DNA from 2 places in the Halomonas sp. IOP_14 genome. Region 2 is predicted to be linked to the other one. Evidence: predicted binding sites of a transcription regulator. Region 2 holds the regulator's gene; the other holds the start of a gene.
What was found. Region 2 encodes sigma-54, which starts transcription at its own class of promoters, with help from an activator protein. Its sites were predicted from a motif close to TGGCACNNNNNTTGCTNT; they were not measured.

Region 1 (4,191 bases), on a different contig from region 2:
TTAGATTGGCTTCGCGTGGGTCGACATTGACCGGCAGCGATTGCTCTTTCCAGAGGTAGTAGTAGGCATCTTCATACGCCGGAATCCAGTAGCGCTCAGCCACGCCCAGGCGTTCGCTAAGTGCTTTGGTAAAGCGTTGGGCAGTGGTGTCATCCACGGCTACCTTGGGGGCGCCTTCCATACAAGCTAGCCATTTTGGATCTCGCCATAGCGGCACGCCATCTTTCCGCCAATAGCAGGCCAGCGCCCAGCGCGGTAACGGTTCACCGGGGTACCATTTGCCCTGCTGTTGCTGAATAGCGCTGCCGGGCGCATAGGCGGCTTGCAGCCGGGTTAGCAGTGCCTCGGCGCGCTCGCGCTTGTGCTCACCTAACGCTTCGGTATTCCACTGTGGGCTCTCCATATCGTCGACGGATACAAACGTGGGTTCGCCCCCCATAGTAAGGCGAACGTCCTGCTGTAAGAGTTCAGCGTCCACTTGGTCGCCCAGCGTGCAGATACGGTGCCACTGTTCATCGCTATAGGGCTTGGTGACCCGTGGGTCTTCATGGATGCGCTCGACCTCCATGGTCACATCAAAGGTGACTTCACACTTATCCGAAAATCCGGTGATGGCCGCGGCGCTACCCGTCGTCGGAGTGGCGGCGAGGGGAATGTGTCCTTCGCCAGCGAATAGACCTGAGGTGGGGTCAAGGCCTACCCAGCCGGCGCCGGGCAGGAAGACTTCGGTCCAGGCGTGCAGGTCGGTGAAGTCCACCTCGCTGCCGCTCGGGCCGTCCAGCGCTTTAACATCTGACTTGAGCTGAATGAGATAGCCGGACACAAAACGAGCGGCGAGGCCCAGATGGCGGAAAATTTGCACCAGCAGCCAGGCACTGTCGCGGCAGGAGCCGCTGGCGAGTGTCAGCGTCTCTTCGCAGCTCTGGACACCGGGCTCCAGGCGCACTAGGTAACCGATGTCATTCTGCAGACGTTGATTAAGCGCGACCAGAAAATCGACGGTGGTAGTCGGTTCACGGGGAACGGCTTTGAGCCACTCCATCAGCCGTGGCCCTGATTCGGTTATTTCAAGATAGGGGCTTAGTTCTTGGCGCAGCGCTTCTGGGTAAGCAAAGGGAATCGTTTGCGCAATGTCGTCCAAGAAGAAATCGAACGGGTTAATCACCGTCATCGGGACGATTAGCTCGACGGCAATGGTTAACTCTTGGCGCGGTTCAGGGAACACCACGCGAGCATTGAAGTTGCCGAACGGATCCTGTTGCCAGTTTAAAAAGTGGTCATTGCCGGAGAGTTTGAGCGAGTACGCTTCGATATGAGTACGGCAGTGGGGCGCTGGGCGCAGTCGAATAACATGGGGCGAAAGACGCACCGGGCGGTCAAAGTGGTAAGTCGTACGATGATACAAGGCAACGCGAATGGTCATGAGCCACCCTCAAAAGAACCGTTATTAACCGGCTGGTCGGTTGGGTTAAGGAATAACCGAACGTTTCGCAAGTATCGTTCCACTTTTACTTTTTTGCAGCCGCTATCTTAACTAAGACGTTTAACTAAAGTGGAAATCGCGTTATGCACCAACTTGATGCCTCTTGCGCGCACCAAGATAGGGCGTAAAGGCGTTTTAATTTCCTCGTGCTCTCTGTCAAGTAGCGTTTAAGTAAGTGAACGTTGAAATATCGCAAAAGATGGTACGCATTTTGCTCTCAATTGTTTGATTGTTTTGCACGCGGCAGGCCTACACTGAGCATTGAGGAAGTTGCCGCTTCCACCCCAGCGCCAGGAGAGCGCCCATGAGCCAAGTGAATTGGAATAACTATGCGTGTCGTGATTACTACGATGAGCTGATGGCCGCTCCCGGTCAGCCACGCGAGTCAGCGGGTGAATTGTGCAACATGTTGGCAAGGTTTAGCGCCGAGGAGTTAGCGGAGCGAAAAACCGCGGCGGAGATCGCTATTCGTACCATGGGGATTACCTTCACCGTCTACTCTGAAGGCGCGATGATTGACCGTGCCTGGCCCTTTGATATTGTGCCGCGAATCATTCCCGCCAGTGAGTGGCGTAAAACCGAGGCAGGCCTTAAGCAGCGCGTGCAGGCGCTGAATCTATTTATCGATGACCTTTACCATGATCAAAAAGTCATTAAGGACAAAGTACTGCCCGCCGAGGTGCTGGCACAATCGGTTAATTTCCGCCCCCAGTGTGTTGGCATTAACCCCCCTCACGGCGTATGGGCTCATGTATGTGGCTCTGACCTGGTGCGCGATGGCGACGGGACGCTCTACGTGCTGGAGGATAACTTACGCATTCCTTCCGGTGTCTCCTACATGCTGGAAAACCGCAATGTCACCAAGCGGGTACTGCCGGAGTTGTTCGCCTCAGGCAAGATTTTGCCCGTTGATGACTATGTGGCTCAGCTTTACGACATGCTGGCGGAGATGTCGCCAAGGCCAGGTGATGACCCCCAGGTAGTGGTACTGACTCCCGGGATCTACAACTCTGCCTATTTTGAGCACGCCTATCTTGCCCAGCAAATGGGCGTCGAGCTGGTGCAGGGAAGTGATCTACTCGTTGATGACGATGATGTGGTGTACATGCGCACCGTGGAAGGGCTACGCCGGGTCGATGTTATTTACCGCCGTGTAGACGATGAGTTTCTCGACCCGGAAGCATTTAACCCGGAATCCATGCTGGGGGTGGCGGGCCTAATGCGCGCCTGGCGGGCGGGGAAAGTAGCACTTGCCAATGCGCCGGGGGCTGGCGTGGCGGACGATAAGGTCGTTTACGCCTTTGTTCCCGCGTTGATTCGCTACTACCTCGATCAAGAGCCGCTGATCCCTAACGTGCCCAGCTACTTGTGTATGTTCGAGGACGACCGCCGCTATGTCCTCGACCACCTGGATGAATTGGTAGTGAAACCGGCCAATGAGTCGGGGGGCTACGGTATGCTCATTGGCCCACGCTCAACCAAAGAGACCCGCGAAGAGTTTGCCCGTTTGATTAAGGCGAACCCGCGCAACTATATGGCTCAGCCTACCCTGGCACTGTCGACCACGCCTACGCTGGCGAATGGGTTACCGCAGCCGCGCCATGTGGATTTACGCCCCTTCATTCTTTCGGGGCCAGAAATCCATGTCACCACCGGTGGTCTGACCCGCGTGGCATTGATAGAAGGTTCGTTGGTGGTGAACTCTTCTCAAGGTGGCGGTAGTAAAGACACCTGGATTGTAGAAACCGACGACAAGGCGGCAGCGGCCGCGGTGAAAGGAGCCTAACGCCATGCTGTCACGCGTTGCAGAGAACCTCTACTGGATGGCGCGCTATATTGAACGTGCGGAAGACACTGCCCGTTTGCTGAGTGTCAATAGCCACCTTATGCTCGATTTGCCGGGGCGCCTGCCGTTAGGTTGGGCACCGCTTATCGAAATGACCGGCAGTCTGGAAGCCTTTACCGCACGCCATAAAGACTTTGATGAACGCAATGTGGTGCACTTTTTATGCGCTGATACTGACAATGATATTTCGATTATCTCTGCGCTTGCCAGTGCCCGTGAGAACCTCAGAACCACTCGGGATGTGGTGCCCCGGGAGATTTGGGAAGAGGTTAACCAGCTCTATCTGAGCGTGGCCGATCATGCCGAAAACGGTGTTAGTCCACGCCGTCGCGATAGCTTTCTCAAAAGCGTCATCCGTAGCTGCCAGGCGTTGACGGGCCTGATTGAAGGCACGTTAAGCCATGGCCCTGCGCGTACCTTTATTGAGCTGGGGCGTCAGTTAGAGCGGGCCGATATGACTACTCGCATCGTGGATGTGCGCTCTGCCAGCCTGCTGCCGCAAAACCCTGAAGAGCTGCTGCCGTTTGAAAACCTGCAGTGGATGAGCGTACTCAAATCGCTCACCGCCTACCAAATGTACCGTCAGCAGGTACGCTTACGCGTTCGGGGCCCGGATGTGCTGCGCTTTTTGCTGCAAGATCCTAATCTGCCACGCTCCATTGCCTGCAGCTTGGAGACGCTGGGCCATGAGCTGACGCTACTGCCAAGACAGGATCGACCGGCAGCGACCGTTTCACTGGTGCGCGCCGATGTGGTGGATGCCGATATTCAAGCGCTGGCCCACTCACCCAGCAAGCTGCACCTGTTTATCGACGAACTGCAGATCGGCTTTGCCGCTATCCACGATACGCTTAGCGCAACC
Region 2 (4,191 bases):
CGGATAGCTGTTCAAAAAAGCCACGATTTCCGCGTCGCGGCCAGTGAACTGGCGCAGCGTTGGATCCCAGTACGGATTTGGCAGGCAGCGCACATCGAAGACCAGGTCGGCGTCTAACGGTACGCCGCGTTTATACCCAAACGATTCCAGCGTTAGCGTCAGCTTGTCGCGCCGCTGATGGGCTACTTGGTCGGTAATGCGACGGCGTAAATCGTGCACCGATAATCGTGATGTATCGATCAATAGATCGGCCAGATCGCGAATATCCTCTAGCGTCGTCTCTTCTTTATTGATCGCCTCTTCCAGCGTCATTTCGCTATCGCGGGTCAGCGGATGACGGCGACGCGTTGCTGAGTAACGCTCAAGCAGTATGCGCGCATCGGTGGTCAGGTAAATAACTTGAAAGTCGATTTTACGCTGGCGCAACTCGTCTAATAAAGAGGGCAGGCGCTCCAGAGCTCCCGGCAAATTGCGGGCATCAATACTCACCGCTAAATGTGCTCGGTCGCCCTGGTCACGCAGTTCATCCACCAACGACCCCAGCAACATAGCTGGGAGGTTATCAATCGCGTAGTAGCCAAGATCTTCCAGCGCTTGCAAGGCGATAGATTTACCTGACCCGGAGCGGCCGCTAATGATCACCAGTTGCATAGAGTCTCTCTTTGCTTTGATCAAGCTGCGTTGAGGGTGGTGAGCGGATAACCTGCTGTGATCTGCCCTGAACAGGGTTTCAGACCCTTAGGCCGCTGATTGCTCGCGAATTTTGGCGGTAATCAGCTCAAGCAGTTCGCGCTGGCTGGCTGCTTTACGCAGTTGCTGGCGCGTGTCCGCATCATTCATGATGGTCGCTACCTGACCCAGTAGTGAGAGATGCGTGTCATCTGCCTCTTCGGGTACCAACAGGACAAACACCAGATCTACCGGGTCGCCGTCGATAGCGTCAAAATCGATCGCTTCAGCCAGTTTCAAAAATCCAGCGATAGGGGCGTTGCAGTGGGGGCTACGCGCATGAGGAATAGCCACGCCGTTACCAATACCCGTACTACCTAAGCGCTCGCGGCCGATTAAACGGCTAAACACTTCTTGGCTGTCCAGGCTGGGGATATTTTGGGCGATAAAGGTGCTGTAAAACTCCAGCACCCTTTTTTTGCTGCCCCCGGGGACGTCGAACAGAACGCGTTCCGGGGGGAGTATGGTTTCCAACGTCATTGAATTAACGCACACCGGCGCCTTGGGCGCGAGCTTGTGCTTTTTCCTTGTGTTTAACGAGTTGACGGTCGATTTTGTCCGCTAGTGCGTCGATAGCGGCGTACATATCACTGTCTAGGGCTTCCGCATGTAAGTCAGCACCTGCGGCGTGCAGCGTACAGGCGGCCTGCTGGCGCTCTTTCTCCACTGATAAGGTGACTTGCACCGTAGTTATATTGTCGTAATGGCGCTCTACACGCTCAAGCTTCTCGTTGACATAGTCACGCAAGGCGTCAGTCAGTTCTACGTGATGACCAGTGATATTTACTTGCATTGACGTGCTCCTTATCCATCGGACTGTACTTCGATTGTAACCCTTTTTGCCGCGTTGCAAAGCCCTTGTCGAGAGTTTCCCTGAAACGTTAACGAAGTTAGCGCAAACGACGCCGTTCACTGGAAGAGGGAATGCCCATGGCTTCACGGTATTTCGCCACCGTACGACGCGCCACTTGAATCCCTCCTTCGCCTAATAGCGTCACTAAGCGGCTGTCTGAAAGCGGCTTGCCGGGCGGCTCCTCTTGAATCAGTTTCTTGAGTCGTGCACGGATGGCGGTGCTGGAGTGGCTGTCACCATCTTGACCGCTCACCTGGCTTGAGAAAAAGTATTTGAGTTCAAACACACCACGGGGTGTATGGATATATTTTTGCGTCGTTACCCGTGAAATAGTCGACTCGTGCATCTCCACGGCTTCGGCAATGTCGGCCAGTATCAGTGGTTTCATGGCTTCTTCGCCGTGCTCTAAAAAGCCAATCTGGCGGGTAATGATCTCGCGACCAACACGCAGCAGCGTATCGTTTCGGCTAGAGAGGCTCTTGATCAACCAGCGCGCTTCCTGCAAGTGCTCTTTGAGAAACTGGTTGTCATCGCTTTTATCCGCACGCTTAATCAAGCTGGCGTAGTCGGGCTGAATGCGCAGCCGTGGCAGGGCCTCGGGGTTGAGCTCTAAATGCCAGCCTTCATTATCGTGGCGGACGACTAGATCGGGGGTGACATAGCTGTCATCGGTGTCGCCGTAGGCGCTGCCTGGGCGTGGGTCTAGGCTGCGAATAAGCAGGATGACATCGGCCAGCTGTTCGTCGTCGAGCCCTAGACGGCGTTTCAGCAGACGCATATCGTCTTTGCCAAGCGCTTCGAGAAACTGCCGCACCAAGCGGCGGGCGGGAACCAGCAGTGGCGTATCATCGGGGAGAGCGGCGAGCTGCAGCATCAAGCATTCACGCAAGTCACGGGCAAATATGCCGGTCGGCTCAAACTGCTGGAGCTTGAGTAGAATGGTTTCCACTTCGCGCTGGCTTAGCCCGTCAATGCCCTGGGCACGAAGCCCTTCACGGATGTCGTTGAGCGGCTGGGTCAGGTAGCCGTTGGCGTCTAGCGCGTCGATTAAACTTTCCGCGACAAGCTGCTCGCGAGCGCTAAAATCGGTCATGGCGAGTTGCCACAGCAGGTGGCCATGAAGGCTCTGCCCGGCTGCCTGGCGCTCAAAGTCGGGGCCTTCGCTGCTGCTGCCCCCCTGGCTTCCCATATCTTGATAGGTATCTGACCAGTCGCTATCTACCGAGAGCTCAGTAGGGATGCTCTCTGACCACTCTTCTTCCTTAGGCTCGCTGACAGCCTGTTCACTAAATTCATCTTCCTGCTCCAGCATGGGATTGGCATCGAGGGCCTGCTGAATTTCTTGACGAAGATCCAGCGTAGAGAGTTGCAGCAGCGCAATGGCCTGCTGCAACTGGGGCGTCATGGTCAGCTGTGTGCCGATACGCAGTTGGAGAGAAGCTTTCATGACCATCTGAGAACCACTCGTTAATCAGAATGCTCCACCCTAGTGCGAGTGAGTGCTTGGCGCAAGTGCAATAAGCATGCCATTGGTCGTAAAGTTGTTTTAAAGCGCTATTTAGGGGCGATTAAGGCAAAAACATTACAGGCGAAAATCGGCGCCCAAATACACATCCCTTACTTTTTGGTTGGTGAGAATCGAGGCGGGCGAGCCACTGGCGATGATTTGCCCATCGCCGACGATATAGGCGATATCGCAAATGTCTAGTGTTTCACGCACGTTGTGATCGGTGATCAGCACGCCGATATGGCGCTGTTTCAGTGCACGAATGATGGTTTTAATCTCACCTACCGAGATGGGGTCAACGCCCGCAAAAGGCTCATCGAGCAGAATAAAAGCGGGCTCTGTGGCTAGCGAGCGGGCTATTTCTACACGCCTGCGCTCGCCGCCCGAAAGGCTCATGCCCAGGTTGTCGCGAATATGGGTGATATGGAAGTCTTCGAGTAGCGCTTCCAGGCGCTGTTCGCGGTCGCTGCGGTTAAGCTCTTTGCGGGTCTCGAGTATCGCCATAATATTCTCGGCAACCGAGAGTTTGCGGAAAATAGACGCCTCTTGAGGTAGATAGCCAATCCCCGCGGCTGCGCGCTCGTGCATGGGGGCGCGCGTTAAATCCACATCGTCGATACCCACCTTGCCAGCGTCGGATTTGACCAGCCCAACAATCATATAAAATGAGGTGGTTTTGCCCGCGCCGTTGGGGCCCAAAAGGCCAACGACACTGCCTTGGGATATCTCCAGATTGATGTCTTTGACCACTCGGCGGCGTTTGTAGCTTTTAGCCAGGTGGTGGGCATAAAGGGTTTTGATCGGCGCAGTGTCAGCAGTGGCCACAGCTAGGCTCCCTATTGTTCAGGCTGAAGGGTCATGCGTATGCGCTGGGGCTCGCTGCCATCAACGTCAGAGCGCGCTTGAATCACTTCTCGGTCAATAAAATACTCAAGGCGACCGCCACTAAAGGTGTCCTCTTGCTGGGTCAGTTCGGCTTGGTCGATCAGCTCTACGCGACGCTCGGCGACGTGATAAATAATTCGCCGCGCCCAGCCTTCCGTGGGGCCTTCTTGCCCTTCGCCTTGATGGCGCAAGTAGGCGCGTTCACCGGTAGCGGTGG

Region 1: a site for sigma-54 is predicted at 1,684-1,701, ahead of K7H09_RS00330 (circularly permuted type 2 ATP-grasp protein). Genes of this name have one in related genera too.

Annotation. Positions count from the first base shown of each region.
Region 1 is NZ_JAINWD010000001.1:70,970-75,160, forward strand. It holds gene K7H09_RS00325 (transglutaminase family protein) at 1-1,423, opposite strand, end outside; gene K7H09_RS00330 (circularly permuted type 2 ATP-grasp protein) at 1,788-3,269, shown strand; gene K7H09_RS00335 (alpha-E domain-containing protein) at 3,274-4,191, shown strand, end outside.
Region 2 is NZ_JAINWD010000004.1:87,786-91,976, reverse strand. It holds gene rapZ (RNase adapter RapZ) at 1-651, opposite strand, end outside; gene K7H09_RS04980 (PTS sugar transporter subunit IIA) at 739-1,209, opposite strand; gene hpf (ribosome hibernation-promoting factor, HPF/YfiA family) at 1,214-1,522, opposite strand; gene K7H09_RS04970 (RNA polymerase factor sigma-54) at 1,620-3,035, opposite strand; gene lptB (LPS export ABC transporter ATP-binding protein) at 3,165-3,914, opposite strand; gene lptA (lipopolysaccharide transport periplasmic protein LptA) at 3,926-4,191, opposite strand, start outside.